Regions from separate parts of the Streptomyces sp. NPDC046859 genome, predicted to be linked through region 1. Evidence: riboswitches for the same ligand, from Rfam matches in the RefSeq annotation. Region 1 holds a riboswitch; each other region holds the start of a gene.
The links. A riboswitch is a leader RNA that binds a small molecule or an ion and turns the genes downstream of it on or off. The one in region 1 is predicted to bind cyclic di-AMP.

Region 1 (3,113 bases):
CGCGCGCCCACTGGACGTCGTCGCGCCGGATCTCCAGGGTCCCGCGGGGCGGGAGCGGCGGCCAGGGCTGGTCCGGGTCGGCCGGGATCTCCAGCCCGAGGACCTGGCCCGCGCGCAGCGCCACGCGCGTGTGCCCCTCGGGTGAGAGGTGGAGCCGGTCGCTGTCCCAGGCCCGGCGGTCCTGGACGGTCTTCAGGGACCACAGGTCGAGCACCGGGCAGCCGTAGCGGTCGGCGATGGCGCGTACGTGCCCGTTGTAGGTGGCGATCTTGCCGCGCAGGTGCTTCAGCACGGGCACGCCACGGGTGTCGAAGCCCGTCGTCACCATCACCGTGCCCGCGGCCGAGGCGAGCCGGGCGACGGCCCGTTCGAACCGTTCGGCCACTTCGTCGGGGTCGGTGCCGGGCCGCAGGATGTCGTTGCCGCCCGCGCAGAACGACACGAGGTCGGGGGCGAACTCGACGGCCTTGGGGACCTGTTCCGCCACGATCTGGTCGAGCAGTCTGCCGCGCACGGCGAGGTTCGTGTACCGGAAGTCGCCCTCGGGACGCCGGTCGGCCAGAAGGACCGCGAACCGGTCGGCCCAGCCGACGAACGCCCCGTCGGGGCCGGGGTCGCCGACGCCCTCGGTGAAGCTGTCCCCCACCGCGACGTACGACCCGATCACTGCTCTGCTGTCACTCTTCGAATCGTCTGCCACGTCGGGACATGATTCACCTTCCGATGTGACCTACGCGACCGTAGGAAGAGGTTGACGAACGGTGAGATAAGCCACTGCCAAAGCCTTCACCAAAGCCGGAATACGGCCTCTGGGCGGGACGTTGAGCGCCGGAACGCGACCCGTGCACACCCGGGACGACCGAAGGCCGGGCCCCGGGGATCGGGGTCCGGCCTTCGGCTGCGTGTCAGGCAGGTGGTGCGCGTGCGTGTCAGGCAGGTGGTGCGCGCCGTGCGGTGGGGCGGTCAGCCGATGGCGACGCCCTTGGAGCGGAGGTAGGCCACCGGGTCCACGTCCGAGCCGTAGTCGGGCGTGGTGCGGATCTCGAAGTGCAGGTGCGGGCCGGTCACGTTGCCGGTCGCGCCGGAGAGGCCGATCTGCTGGCCCGCGGTCACCGTCTGGCCGCTGGAGACGGACAGCGAGGACAGGTGGGCGTACTGGGCGTAGTAGCCGTCGGCGAGCCGGATGACGACCTGGTTGCCGTACGCGCCGCCCCAGCCGGCGGAGACGACGGTGCCGGCGCCGACCGCCTTCAGGGGCGTGCCGGTGGCGGCGGAGAAGTCCACGCCGGTGTGGTAGCCGCTGGACCACATGCTGCCGGCGACCTTGTAGGAGGTGCCGACGGCGGCGGTGGACACCGGGGCGGTGAAGCCGTTGACGGTGCTCGCCTCGTCGGCGCTCTGCGCGGCCGTGGCGGCCTTCTTCGGCGCGGTGGCCTTCTTCGGCGCGGCGGGCTTCGCGGACGGCTCGGACCGGGAGGTGGACGGGGCCGACGCCTTGGGTGCGGCGGTCGCGGCCTTGTCGCCGATCGAGAGCTTCAGACCCGGGTGGATGAGCGACGGGTCGGCGCCGACGGCCTCGCGGTTGTCGGCGTAGAGCTTCTTCCAGCCGCCGCGGACGTCCTGCTCGTCGGCGATCTTCGCCAGGTAGTCGCCGCGCTGCACCTCGTAGGTGCGCGTCTTCTGGGCGGAGGTCTTCTGCGCCGGGGCCTTCTCGGCGGCGACCTGGACGGACTGGACCGCCTTCTCCGGGACGGACTGGCCGGTCGCGGCGTGGGCGCCGGTGGCCCCGATCAGCGGCAGCGCGAGAGCGGCGCCACCGGTTCCGGCGACGGCGATCGTCCGGGTGAAGCGCAGGGACTTGGGACGGCGATGCTTACCCTTGGCGGGCATGGCGAATTCCTCTCCGGCGCCTGCGAGGTGAGCTGTCGGGTGCGGGCTGGAGATGCCCGGTCGCGTCGGGACGCGACTTGACCCCAAGCCTGTTCCGGGACCGGAACAGGCGATGTACCTGTGGGTCCCCCGCTCCTGCCGTGGACGGGTGAGTGTGCGCGGATTCCGGTCGGCGGCAGGATTCGGCGTCCGTCCGGATTGGTGGCGAACGTAAGCGAGAAAGACGCATGGGAACAAGTGAGGGGTTCCGACCGAATGCGTTCGTCTTGATCCCTTACGGGATCCACCGGTCACACTCCGTGTATTTCGAAGAGGTCGCCACCCTCGAATTCCCATGCGCGGCAGGCCGATTACGTGAACATGACGGGCGACGCACCGTCACCAGTATGACGCTCCTCACGTGACGTCGCTCCAGGTTTCCTTATTCCGGAGCGAGTTGGAATGAAGGCATCAATTCGGACAGAAAGCCTAGATGCGACGTCAACGGATATCCGGCACATCGAACCTTCGGCGCGAATCCGGCCGGAATCCCAGAGGGAGTCACGCCGCACTGCAGTCGAATCGGGATGAAACGCCCGCCATTGATGATGACATACGGCGACTTTGCCCGTTTCGGGCCATTGATCCTGAGCTGTCGCCTGTGGACAACTGAATGGCGCACACAGTCATGTCGTATCGTCAGAGGCGCACCTCGCCGGCCTCACCGCCGAGCCGCGCCGGCGGGGCCCACCGGGAGGAGCCCCCGTGACGCAGCAGATCCCGTCGACCGAGCCCGAACTGGCCGGTGTGCGCAACTTCCGCGACGTGGGCGGTCTGCCCACCGTGGACGGACGACGGGTGCGGCACGGCGTGCTGTTCCGCAGCGGCCACCTCGCCCACGCCACCCCCGAGGACGCCGCCTTCCTCGAGTCGCTGGGGCTGCACACGATCTTCGACTTCCGCAACGCGGCGGACCAGAAGCTGGAGGGCCCCGACGTCGAGCTGCCGGGTGTCCGCAATGTGAACCTGCCGCTGTCCGACCCCGCGGACGGCGCGGAGTTCTGGAAGATGGTCCGCGACGGCGACCTCGACCAGCTGCGGGAGATCCTGGCGGACGGCAAGGGCGCGGCCCGGATGATCGCCTCCTACCGCTCCATCGTCACGGAGCGCACCGGCGAGCACTCCCAGGTGCTGCGCTCCCTGGTGGAGGACAGCGTCCCGGCGCTGATGCACTGCGCGGCCGG
Region 2 (3,113 bases), on a different contig from region 1:
ACTGCTGACCGCGTCCGCCGCGAGCCCGGCCGTGGCCCAGCTGCTGCAGCAGGCGGTGGCCGGGCAGGCGGCCGCCGAGGGGACGCGGGTGGAGACCGTCGACGTGGTACCGGCGCCCGATCAGGACCCGCGCGGGGCGGCGCTGGGCTCCAGCGTGCTGCCGCTCGCCCTCGCGGGCATCGCGGCGGGTGCCGCGGTCACCCTGCTGGGGCTGCGCGGCCTGGGCGCCGCGGGCGCCCTCGTGGGCACGGCCGCCCTGACCGGCCTGCTCGCGGCCACGCTGGCGCACAGCTGGCTGGGTGTCCTCACGGGTGACTGGTGGGCGGAGAGCGGGGTGCTCACCCTGATGACCCTTGCCGTCAGCGCCGCCGTCGCCGGGCTCGGCGCCCTCCTCGGACCGGCCGGCACAGGTCTGATGGCCGCCACCGTCATGCTCATCGGCAACCCGTTCTCCGGGGCGTCGTCGGCACCGCGGATGCTGCCGGAGCCGGTCGGGACGATCGGCCAGTGGCTGCCGCCGGGCGCGGGCACGACCCTGCTGCGTTCGGTGTCCTTCTTCGACGGTGCCGCGTCGGCCGGCCCCGCCCTCACCCTGACCTGGTGGGCCGCACTGGGCCTCGGCGCGGTCCTGCTGGGCGCCCGCCTCAAGGCGAACGCGACCACGAGGAGCCCTGCCCCGGCCCGCCGGCCCGCCCCCGCCGGCTGACCCCGCCCGCGCCGGCGGAACCACCGAACCGGCCGTGCGCCCCCGCTGCAGCGGACGGGGGTGCACGGCCTCGACGCGTCCGAGACGCGACAGGCGGCAGGGGGCGACCCAGCCCGACCTTCACGCCGGGGGGCCACCCGGGGCCTCAGGTGGGCTTCGGCCCCCGGTGCTCCGCCGTGCGGCCGAAGCGTTGGTGTGCGGGGAGCGGACGCGACCTCGCGGACCTGCGCGGCCGCGCCCCCAGGTGGCCGCCGATCCCGAGCGCGAGGCCGTGTTTCGACGCCCAGGAGGCGCTGTGGTACCGGCCGGTGGACCGCGCGGCCGCGACCGCCCGGACGAGGGGCGGTGACCGGAGGATGCCCACCCCGAGTTGCCGCCCCCTCCCGCGCCGACGCGCGCGGAGGCGGAGCCGATCGACCGTCACCTGGAGGTCGTGGACCTGCTGGGCCGTATCGACCCGGCGAAGGACGGCGACATCTACCGGGGCCTGCGCGCCGCCCGGGCGCTCGTCGGCAAGGCGGTCGCGCTCCGGGACGCGCCGGCGCCGACGCGCCGTCGGGGCGAGACGGAGCGGCACGCCCGCACGCTGGAGCGTGCGCTGCGCGTCCTGGACGGGGAGCGCCGCACGGCTCGCGTCACGCTGCCGCCGCGCTCCGACAGTTGACGGCGCCACAGCCGCGATCCGGACCCGCGGCCCGCCGCCGCGCGTCTGCCGCCACGCCGAAACGGACCGAATGGCGTACCCCCCGTCGGCGTATTCCGTACTCCTTCCGTGCGCTCGTACGGCTTGCGTCACGGGCGGGACACACAGCCGGATTTGAGCCTTCCGCCGCTGGTCCGGGGCTCGTCGGGCACCTGGCCACTTCCTCGAACGCAGTAGCGTCCACCCGAACGGGTGAGTGGTGAGTAACACCACAAATCCCCGGTTCCGTTGGGATTTTCGTTCTTCCGTGCGCCAAGATCCCTGACTGACGACAAGCCCCCGCCGCAGCGGCGGGGCGATCGGGGCGGACGCCGAGTCCTGCCGCCGCCCGGATGACCGGTCGACAGGAGTGGATCGGCAGGAGTGGAGGACCCGAGCAAGACGGGTCGCCGGTACGGACGTTCGTTCGAATCGAGCAACCCTTGGGGTGAAGCCGCGACGCGGCCGGGCAACTTCGCCAGCCCGAATCCGACAGGTCATCCTTCACAGGCGGCTGACGAAGGGTTGCGCATGACTGCGCTCAATCGTGTCCCGTCGCTCATGGCCAGGGCCGGTACGGCCTCGGCCCTCACTCTCGCCGCGGTGGGCGGCTCGATCGTGGCGCCCGGTCTCACCTCGGAGGCGGAGGCCGCCACACCGGCGACGAAGGCACTTCGGATCGCCGCCTCGAAGAAGGGGTCGCCGTACAAGTGGGGCGCCACCGGCCCGAACCGGTTCGACTGCTCCGGGCTCACGCTGTACTCGTTCAAGAAGGCCGGCAAGAAGCTGCCCCGCACGGCGGCCCAGCAGTACAACAAGACCCGCCACATCTCCGCCTCGCATCGCAAGGCCGGTGACCTGGTGTTCTTCCACTCGGGGTCGTACGTCTACCACGTGGGCATCTACGCCGGTAAGGGCAAGATCTGGCACTCCCCCAAGAGCGGTGACGTGGTCAGGCTGCAGAAGATCTGGACGAGGAGCGTCTGGTACGGCCGGGTGAAGTGACCCCGCGGGGCGCCCACGGCGCCCCCACCCCCGCCGGCGCCCTCCCGGAGCGCGGAGGGCGTCCGGCACGGGCCGGGCCCTCCGGCGCCTCCGGGGCCTCCCGGGGCCGGCGGGGGCGGAACGCGCCGCGCGGCGCCTCCTGCGGCGCCACGCGGCGCTCCTACGGCTCCTGCGGCGTCGCGACCGCGACCGGCGAGGCCGGTACGGTCCACGGCAGCTCGATGGAGACCGTCTTGCCGCCCTCGCGGGTCGGCCACACCTGCATTCGGCCGCCGCACTCGGCGGTCAGCCAGCGGATGATCACCATGCCCCGGCCGTTGTCCTGCTGGACGGCGGCCGGCAGCCGTTTGGGGAACCGCGGATGGCTGTCGGTCACCCCGATGCGCAGCTGCTCGTCGCGGTCGAGTTCGAGGTCCACCGTGAAGGTGGGCGACTGCCCGAGGGTGTGCTGGACGGCGTTGGTGGTCAGTTCGGAGACGATGAGCCGGATGGTCTCCGCCGCGTCCGTGTCCGATGGCAGCCCCCACTCGGCGAGCGTGGTGATGACGTAGGACCGGGCCGCGGAGACCGAGGCGGGATCGCTCGGCAGAGTGACGGATGCTTCCAGATGGTCTGCCATGGCGACGTCGTCCCTTTCCGACGGGACCGCAGTCCGACACGGAGCGGAGGGTTCGAGTACGGTCCCGGACTGGTGCTTCGCCGCCAGACTGCCACCACCGC
Region 3 (3,113 bases), on a different contig from region 1:
CGGACTGGGAGAAGTTCGGCGGTCTCGACTTCGCCGCCAGCCCGGACCTGGCGAGCCGCTCCCAGCAGATCGCCGTGGCGCAGGACGTCCTCGCTGAGCGCGGGACGGGTCCCTGGGGCACCTGCGCCGTGCTCAACGGGCTCACGAAGAAGTCGGGAGCCATCGACCTCGACACCGGGGTCGCGGGGGACTCCCCGAGCGAGGTGTCCGGGTCGTCCGGCTTGCTCGATTCATCCGAATCCTCTGACTCCTCCGGCGATTCGGCCCCCTCCGGCGACGCGTCGGGCACGCCGAGCGCTTCGGCGGACGACTCATCCGAATCACCCGGCAGCTCCACTTCTTCGCCCTCTTCGGCCTCCAAGGCCGATAAGTCCGGTAAGTCCGAGAGGGCCGGCGCGTCCGGCGGAGCGACGGTCTCGGAGTCGCCGGACAGCTCCCCCGTGGAGACGTTCGAGAGCGGCAACCGGGACAACTCCGGGCAGAGCGCGGGGTCCTGGAGTCTCGTCGACACCGCCTCGATCGAGGACGTGCCGACCGGTTCCGGCCGTCACCGCGGCGCCAGCGCCAAGGAGTCCGCGGCCGCGGACGCCGCCGCCGGCTCCTCCGGCCGCCACGCCTCCTACCGGGTCCGTGCGGGCGACACGCTCGCCTCCATCGCCGACTCCCTTGACGTCCACGGCGGATGGCGCGCGCTGTACGAGGCGAACAAGGCGGCCATCGGTGCCGACGCGAACAGCATCTCCGCCGGTCAGACGCTGGACGTCCCCACCGAATAGCGGCCGAACAGGGCCAAATGAAGCGGCAGTTCACGCCCGGCTTTCGTGGGTAATGTCCGTTTTGAATGGACTGAGAGATAGATCTCAGAAGCCGTGATCGTCTTTGAAAATCCCCGAGCGGCGTGTCTACGGTCGTGATCGCTCGCCACCACAGCGAGCCCCGTCAGCCGTCACGCCGAATCCTGCCGGCGGCCGTACGGGAACAGTCGTCGCGTCAAGCGCCGTAGGCAGGAGCGGGGGACCCAAGGTAAGCGCCGGGTCCGGAAGTCGAGGCCCTTCGGGGCCGGACGGCCGGAACCGGCTTGGGGTGAAGTCGCGCAGCACGCACCAGTGGTGCGCGACCGGGCAACTCAACCGGCCCGAACCCGACAGCTCACCTCGTAGGCGTCGGTGAGGGGATCTCTCCATGCTGTTCTCCAGCAAGAGCAAGCACCGTCGTCCGTCCAAGGCGGCCCGCGCCATCGCCGTCGTCGGCGTCACCGGCGCCGCCGCCGTCGCCGGCCCGCTGATGGCCGCCGGCAGCGCCTCGGCCGCCACCGCCTCCGAGTGGGACGCCGTCGCCCAGTGCGAGTCCGGCGGCAACTGGTCGATCAACACCGGCAACGGCTACTACGGCGGTCTGCAGTTCTCCGCCTCGACCTGGGCGGCCTATGGCGGCACCCAGTACGCCTCCACCGCCGACCAGGCCACCAAGGCCCAGCAGATCGCGATAGCCGAGAAGGTCCTCGCCAGCCAGGGCAAGGGCGCCTGGCCGAACTGCGGCACCGGCCTGTCGGGCGCGGCCTACAACGGCTCCTCCGCCACCGGCGGCGAGCAGAGCACCCGCTCCACCGAGGAGAAGCCGGCCTCCCGCTCCGCCGAGCGTCCGGCCGCCGAGAAGAGCACCAAGACCGTCACCACCCCGACCGGCAAGAAGGTCAAGAAGGGCGACGGCGAGTACAAGGTCGTCAAGGGCGACACCCTCAGCACGATCGCCGCCGACCAGGACGTCAAGGGCGGCTGGGAGAAGCTCTTCAAGCTGAACAAGGACATCGTCCAGGACGCCGACCTGATCTACCCGGGTCAGCAGCTCCACCTCAAGTAGGACCCCCCACAGGCTCCCCGCCCCGGTGCGCGTTCCCCCGTACGCACCGGGGCGGGGTTCTGTGCGTGCAGGGGCCCGGTCTTTGTTCCGTTCGGAAACAATTCGCTCTCGGTTCCGTCCATAGAGCGGTCGACCGCTGGCCGAAGCCCCCGAGCCGGTTAGGCTCGTCTCGCAGCACCCATCGCGGGCTGCGTACAGGCTTCACATCACGAAGGAGATGCTCGTGCCGTCCATCGACGTCGTCGTAGCCCGGGAAATCCTGGACTCCCGAGGCAATCCCACGGTCGAGGTCGAGGTCGGCCTCGACGACGGCAGCACGGGTCGTGCCGCCGTCCCGTCCGGCGCCTCCACCGGCGCCTTCGAGGCCGTCGAGCTGCGCGACGGTGACCCCAACCGCTACCTCGGCAAGGGTGTCGAGAAGGCCGTCCTCGCCGTCATCGAGCAGATCGGCCCGGAGCTCGTCGGCTACGACGCCACCGAGCAGCGCCTGATCGACCAGGCCATGTTCGACCTGGACGCCACCGACAACAAGAGCTCCCTCGGCGCCAACGCCATCCTCGGCGTCTCGCTCGCCGTGGCCCACGCCGCCTCCGAGGCCAGCGACCTGCCGCTGTTCCGCTACCTGGGCGGCCCGAACGCGCACCTGCTGCCGGTGCCGATGATGAACATCCTGAACGGCGGCTCGCACGCCGACTCCAACGTGGACATCCAGGAGTTCATGATCGCCCCGATCGGCGCGGAGTCCTTCTCCGAGGCGCTGCGCTGGGGCGCCGAGGTCTACCACACGCTGAAGAAGGTCCTGAAGAGCAAGGGCCTGGCCACCGGCCTCGGCGACGAGGGCGGCTTCGCCCCGAACCTGGGCTCCAACCGCGAGGCCCTCGACCTCATCCTCGAGGCGATCAACGAGGCCGGCTACGCCCCCGGCGAGCAGATCGCCCTCGCCCTCGACGTGGCCGCCTCCGAGTTCTACAAGGACGGCGTCTACACCTTCGAGGGCAAGGAGCGCTCGGCGGCCGAGATGACCGAGTACTACGCGGAACTCGTCGACGCGTACCCGCTCGTCTCCATCGAGGACCCGCTGTTCGAGGACGACTGGGAGGGCTGGAAGACCATCACCGACAAGCTCGGTGACAAGGTCCAGCTCGTCGGCGACGACCTGTTCGTCACCAACCCCGAGCGCCTCGCCCGCGGCATCGAGGAGGGCGCCGCCAACGCGCTGCTCGTGAAGGTGAACCAGATCGGCTCGCTCACCG
Region 4 (3,113 bases), on a different contig from region 1:
GAAGAACGGGTCCTTCTCGTCGCGGGTGGAGGCGGCGATGTGCTCGGAGCGCACGACCCAGATGCTGACGCCCTCGTTCCGCCGGGTGTACAGGTCGCGGGCGTGGGTCAGCGCCATCCGGTCGTCGGCGGCGTGCAGCGAGCCGACGTGGACGTGGTTCAGTCCGCGCTTGCCCCGGACGAACACCTCGTACAGCGGCCAGTCCTGCTTTCCGGTGCTCATGCCACCGCTCCCTTCTCCGCGCGGGCGGCCTGCTTGGCCGCGTGGGCAGTGGCCGCCTCCCGCACCCAGGCGCCCTCTTCGTGGGCGCTCCTGCGTCGTTCCACCCGCAGTGCGTTGCACGGGCCGTCACCCTTGATGACCCGCATCAGCTCGTCCCAGTCGGGCGTGCCGAAGTCGTGGTGGCCGCGCTCGGCGTTCCAGCGCAGCTCCGGGTCGGGCAGGGTGACGCCGAGCTTCTCGGCCTGCGGGACCGTCATGTCGACGAACCGCTGGCGCAGCTCGTCGTTGCTGTGCCGTTTGATCTTCCAGGCCATCGAGCGGGCGGAGTTGGGCGAGGAGTCGTCGGGCGGCCCGAACATCATCAGGGAGGGCCACCACCAGCGGTTCACAGCGTCCTGGACCATCTCCCGCTGGGCCTCGGTGCCGCGCATCATCGTCATCAGCAGCTCGTAGCCCTGCCGCTGGTGGAACGACTCCTCCTTGCAGATCCGCACCATCGCGCGCGCGTACGGGCCGTAGGAGCTGCGGCACAGCGGCACCTGGTTGCAGATCGCGGCGCCGTCCACGAACCAGCCGATGACGCCGACGTCGGCGAAGCTCGTCGTGGGGTAGTTGAAGATCGAGGAGTACTTCTGGCGGCCCTCGATGAGCCGGTCGGTCAGGTCGGCGCGGTCGGCGCCCAGGGTCTCGGCGGCCGAGTACAGGTACAGGCCGTGACCGGCCTCGTCCTGCACCTTCGCGAAGAGGATCGCCTTGCGGCGCAGCGAGGGCGCCTTGGTGATCCACTCACCCTCCGGCTGCATGCCGATGATCTCCGAGTGGGCGTGCTGCGCGATCTGCCGGATCAGCGTGTTGCGGTAGCCGTCCGGCATCCAGTCCCGCGGCTCGACGCGCTGGTCGCGCGCGATCGTCGCGTCGAAGTGCTCCTCAAGCGGCCCTTGTGGGGGCGCCTCGGTGGAGTGTGAGGTCGTCATCGCTCCCGCTTCCCAACCGACCATTCGTTCGGTGCCAGTGTGACGTGTTTCGCCGAGTGGAGCAAGACCCTTGAGACCAACGGCGTCACTACCCTGCGTGACCACGCGGGCGCGCCGTGACGCGAACCGACCCGATCGCAGCCACCGGCGTCGAAGGTCACAGAAACGTATCGGACATTTCGCACGTCAACCTTCACTGCAGGCACACAAGTTGGCTAAGTTATCGGCTCAGGACGCGCGTTGAACTCCGGCGGACCCCGTCGGGACGAGCGGCCTCCGCCGAATCGGCGTGCCCTGCGGGGCCGCGGAACCGGGGACCCAACCGAACCATGGGGTGAATCGACCCGAGGCCGTGACGGGCCGGGTCGTAGGGCACACCTTCCGACGCGAACGCCCGAACCCGTCAGCTAACTCGGTAGGCGGAGTACGGAAGGAGCACGTCGCCCATGGCGCCGGAACGCACCGGTATGCGCAACTCCGCGCTCGCCTCGGCAGCAGCCCTCACCTCGGTGGCCCTGCTCGGCCAGTCGGCCGGTGCCGCCCAGGCGGACGAGGGACCGAGCCGCGAGGAGGTCAGCCGGCGGGTCAGCTCGCTCTACGACCGGGCCGAGACCGACACCGGGACCTTCAACGCCACCCGCGCCTCGTCGACGGGACCGCGCAAGCGCGCGGGCGGCCCGGCGACCTCGGGGCGTGACGGTGACGGCGGCCGGGGCTCGGCCCCGCTCGACGAGGTGGCCCGGCAGTGGTTCGACGTCGCCCGGTCCAAGCTGGGCCCGACGGTTCCGGCCGTGCTGCCGAGGGACCGGATGCCGGAGCGGTCCGCCCCGGCCCGGTCCGCACGCCCGTCGGCCGGCGACGGCGCACGGGAGATATCCGGCCGCACCGCTTTGGAGCTGCCCGCCGGATCGTCCGCACCGGTCGCCGAGTTGACGGCCGGAACCGCCCGCTCGGCAGTCATGGGAGAACTCACCGCGGGTCCGGTCGCGGCGCTGCCCGCGGCGACCACGCCGGCCCTCGAATCCGGGGCGGCCCCGGCGCTGCCCGCCCCGGCCACCGCGGATCCGGAAGCGGCGCAGCGGTCCGTGCTGCGCGCGAGCAAGGAACGCAGCCTGCGCAAGCTGGCACAGGCGCGCGAACTGTTGTCCGCGCGCGCAGGCCGTACCACCCCGGCCCTGGAGGCCCCGCCGGCTGCCCCGGCATCGTTCCCGCCCGCGGCGCAGACCCGGTGGGACGCCCTGGAGGCGCAGAGCCCCGCCGATCTGACGACGGTCCCTCCGGGGACGACGGCTCTGCCCGCGCCGCCGGTGGACACCTTGTTCCCTGCCGCCCCTGGTCACCAGTCGACGCCGGCCATGGGGACGGCGAGTGCCCCGCAGGTGTTCGCCGCCCCGGACGCCGGGTTCGCCGGGGCCGGCCGGACCGGAAGCTTCCCCATGGTCGACCCGACCGGGAGTTTTCCCGCCGTGGCCCAGACCGGGAGCTACCCCGCGGTCGACCAGACCGGCGGCTTTCCCGCCGTCACCCAGACCGGGAGTTTTCCCGGCGTGGCCCAGACCGGGAGCTTCCCTGCGGTCGACCGAACCGGGAACTTCCCCGCGATCGACCAGACCGGCGGCTTCCCGGCCGTCACCCAGACCGGCGGCTTCCCGGCGGCGACCCAGACCGGCGGCTTTCCGGCAGCGGCCCAGACCGGCAGTTTTCCCGCGGTCGACCAGACCGGGAACTTCCCCGCGATCGACCAGACCGGCGGCTTTCCGGCAGCGGCCCAGACCGGGAGCTTCCCCGCCGTCGACCAGACCGGGAACTTCCCCGCGATCGACCAGACCGGCGGCTTCCCGGCCGTCACCCAGACCGGCGGCTTCCCGGCGGCCCCGCTGACCGGGAGCTTCCAGGCCGCCGCTCCGGCTCCCGCCC

Region 2: another riboswitch for cyclic di-AMP. It lies ahead of ABZ899_RS16400 (C40 family peptidase); the one in region 1 lies ahead of ABZ899_RS33970 (LysM peptidoglycan-binding domain-containing M23 family metallopeptidase).
Region 3: another riboswitch for cyclic di-AMP. It lies ahead of ABZ899_RS04880 (transglycosylase family protein); the one in region 1 lies ahead of ABZ899_RS33970 (LysM peptidoglycan-binding domain-containing M23 family metallopeptidase).
Region 4: another riboswitch for cyclic di-AMP. It lies ahead of ABZ899_RS15800 (C40 family peptidase); the one in region 1 lies ahead of ABZ899_RS33970 (LysM peptidoglycan-binding domain-containing M23 family metallopeptidase).

What each region holds. Positions count from the first base shown of each region.
Region 1 is NZ_JBEYXR010000038.1:31,817-34,929, reverse strand. It holds gene ABZ899_RS33975 (SGNH/GDSL hydrolase family protein) at 1-667, opposite strand, end outside; gene ABZ899_RS33970 (LysM peptidoglycan-binding domain-containing M23 family metallopeptidase) at 964-1,890, opposite strand; cyclic di-AMP (ydaO/yuaA leader) riboswitch at 1,895-2,051, opposite strand; gene ABZ899_RS33965 (tyrosine-protein phosphatase) at 2,635-3,113, shown strand, end outside.
Region 2 is NZ_JBEYXR010000009.1:166,746-169,858, forward strand. It holds gene ABZ899_RS16390 (ABC transporter permease) at 1-706, shown strand, start outside; gene ABZ899_RS16395 (hypothetical protein) at 1,077-1,370, shown strand; cyclic di-AMP (ydaO/yuaA leader) riboswitch at 1,709-1,916, shown strand; gene ABZ899_RS16400 (C40 family peptidase) at 1,920-2,393, shown strand; gene ABZ899_RS16405 (ATP-binding protein) at 2,554-3,012, opposite strand.
Region 3 is NZ_JBEYXR010000003.1:90,267-93,379, reverse strand. It holds gene ABZ899_RS04885 (transglycosylase family protein) at 1-776, shown strand, start outside; cyclic di-AMP (ydaO/yuaA leader) riboswitch at 986-1,178, shown strand; gene ABZ899_RS04880 (transglycosylase family protein) at 1,183-1,860, shown strand; gene eno (phosphopyruvate hydratase) at 2,084-3,113, shown strand, end outside.
Region 4 is NZ_JBEYXR010000009.1:34,729-37,841, forward strand. It holds gene paaB (1,2-phenylacetyl-CoA epoxidase subunit PaaB) at 1-222, opposite strand, end outside; gene paaA (1,2-phenylacetyl-CoA epoxidase subunit PaaA) at 219-1,196, opposite strand; cyclic di-AMP (ydaO/yuaA leader) riboswitch at 1,464-1,634, shown strand; gene ABZ899_RS15800 (C40 family peptidase) at 1,643-3,113, shown strand, end outside.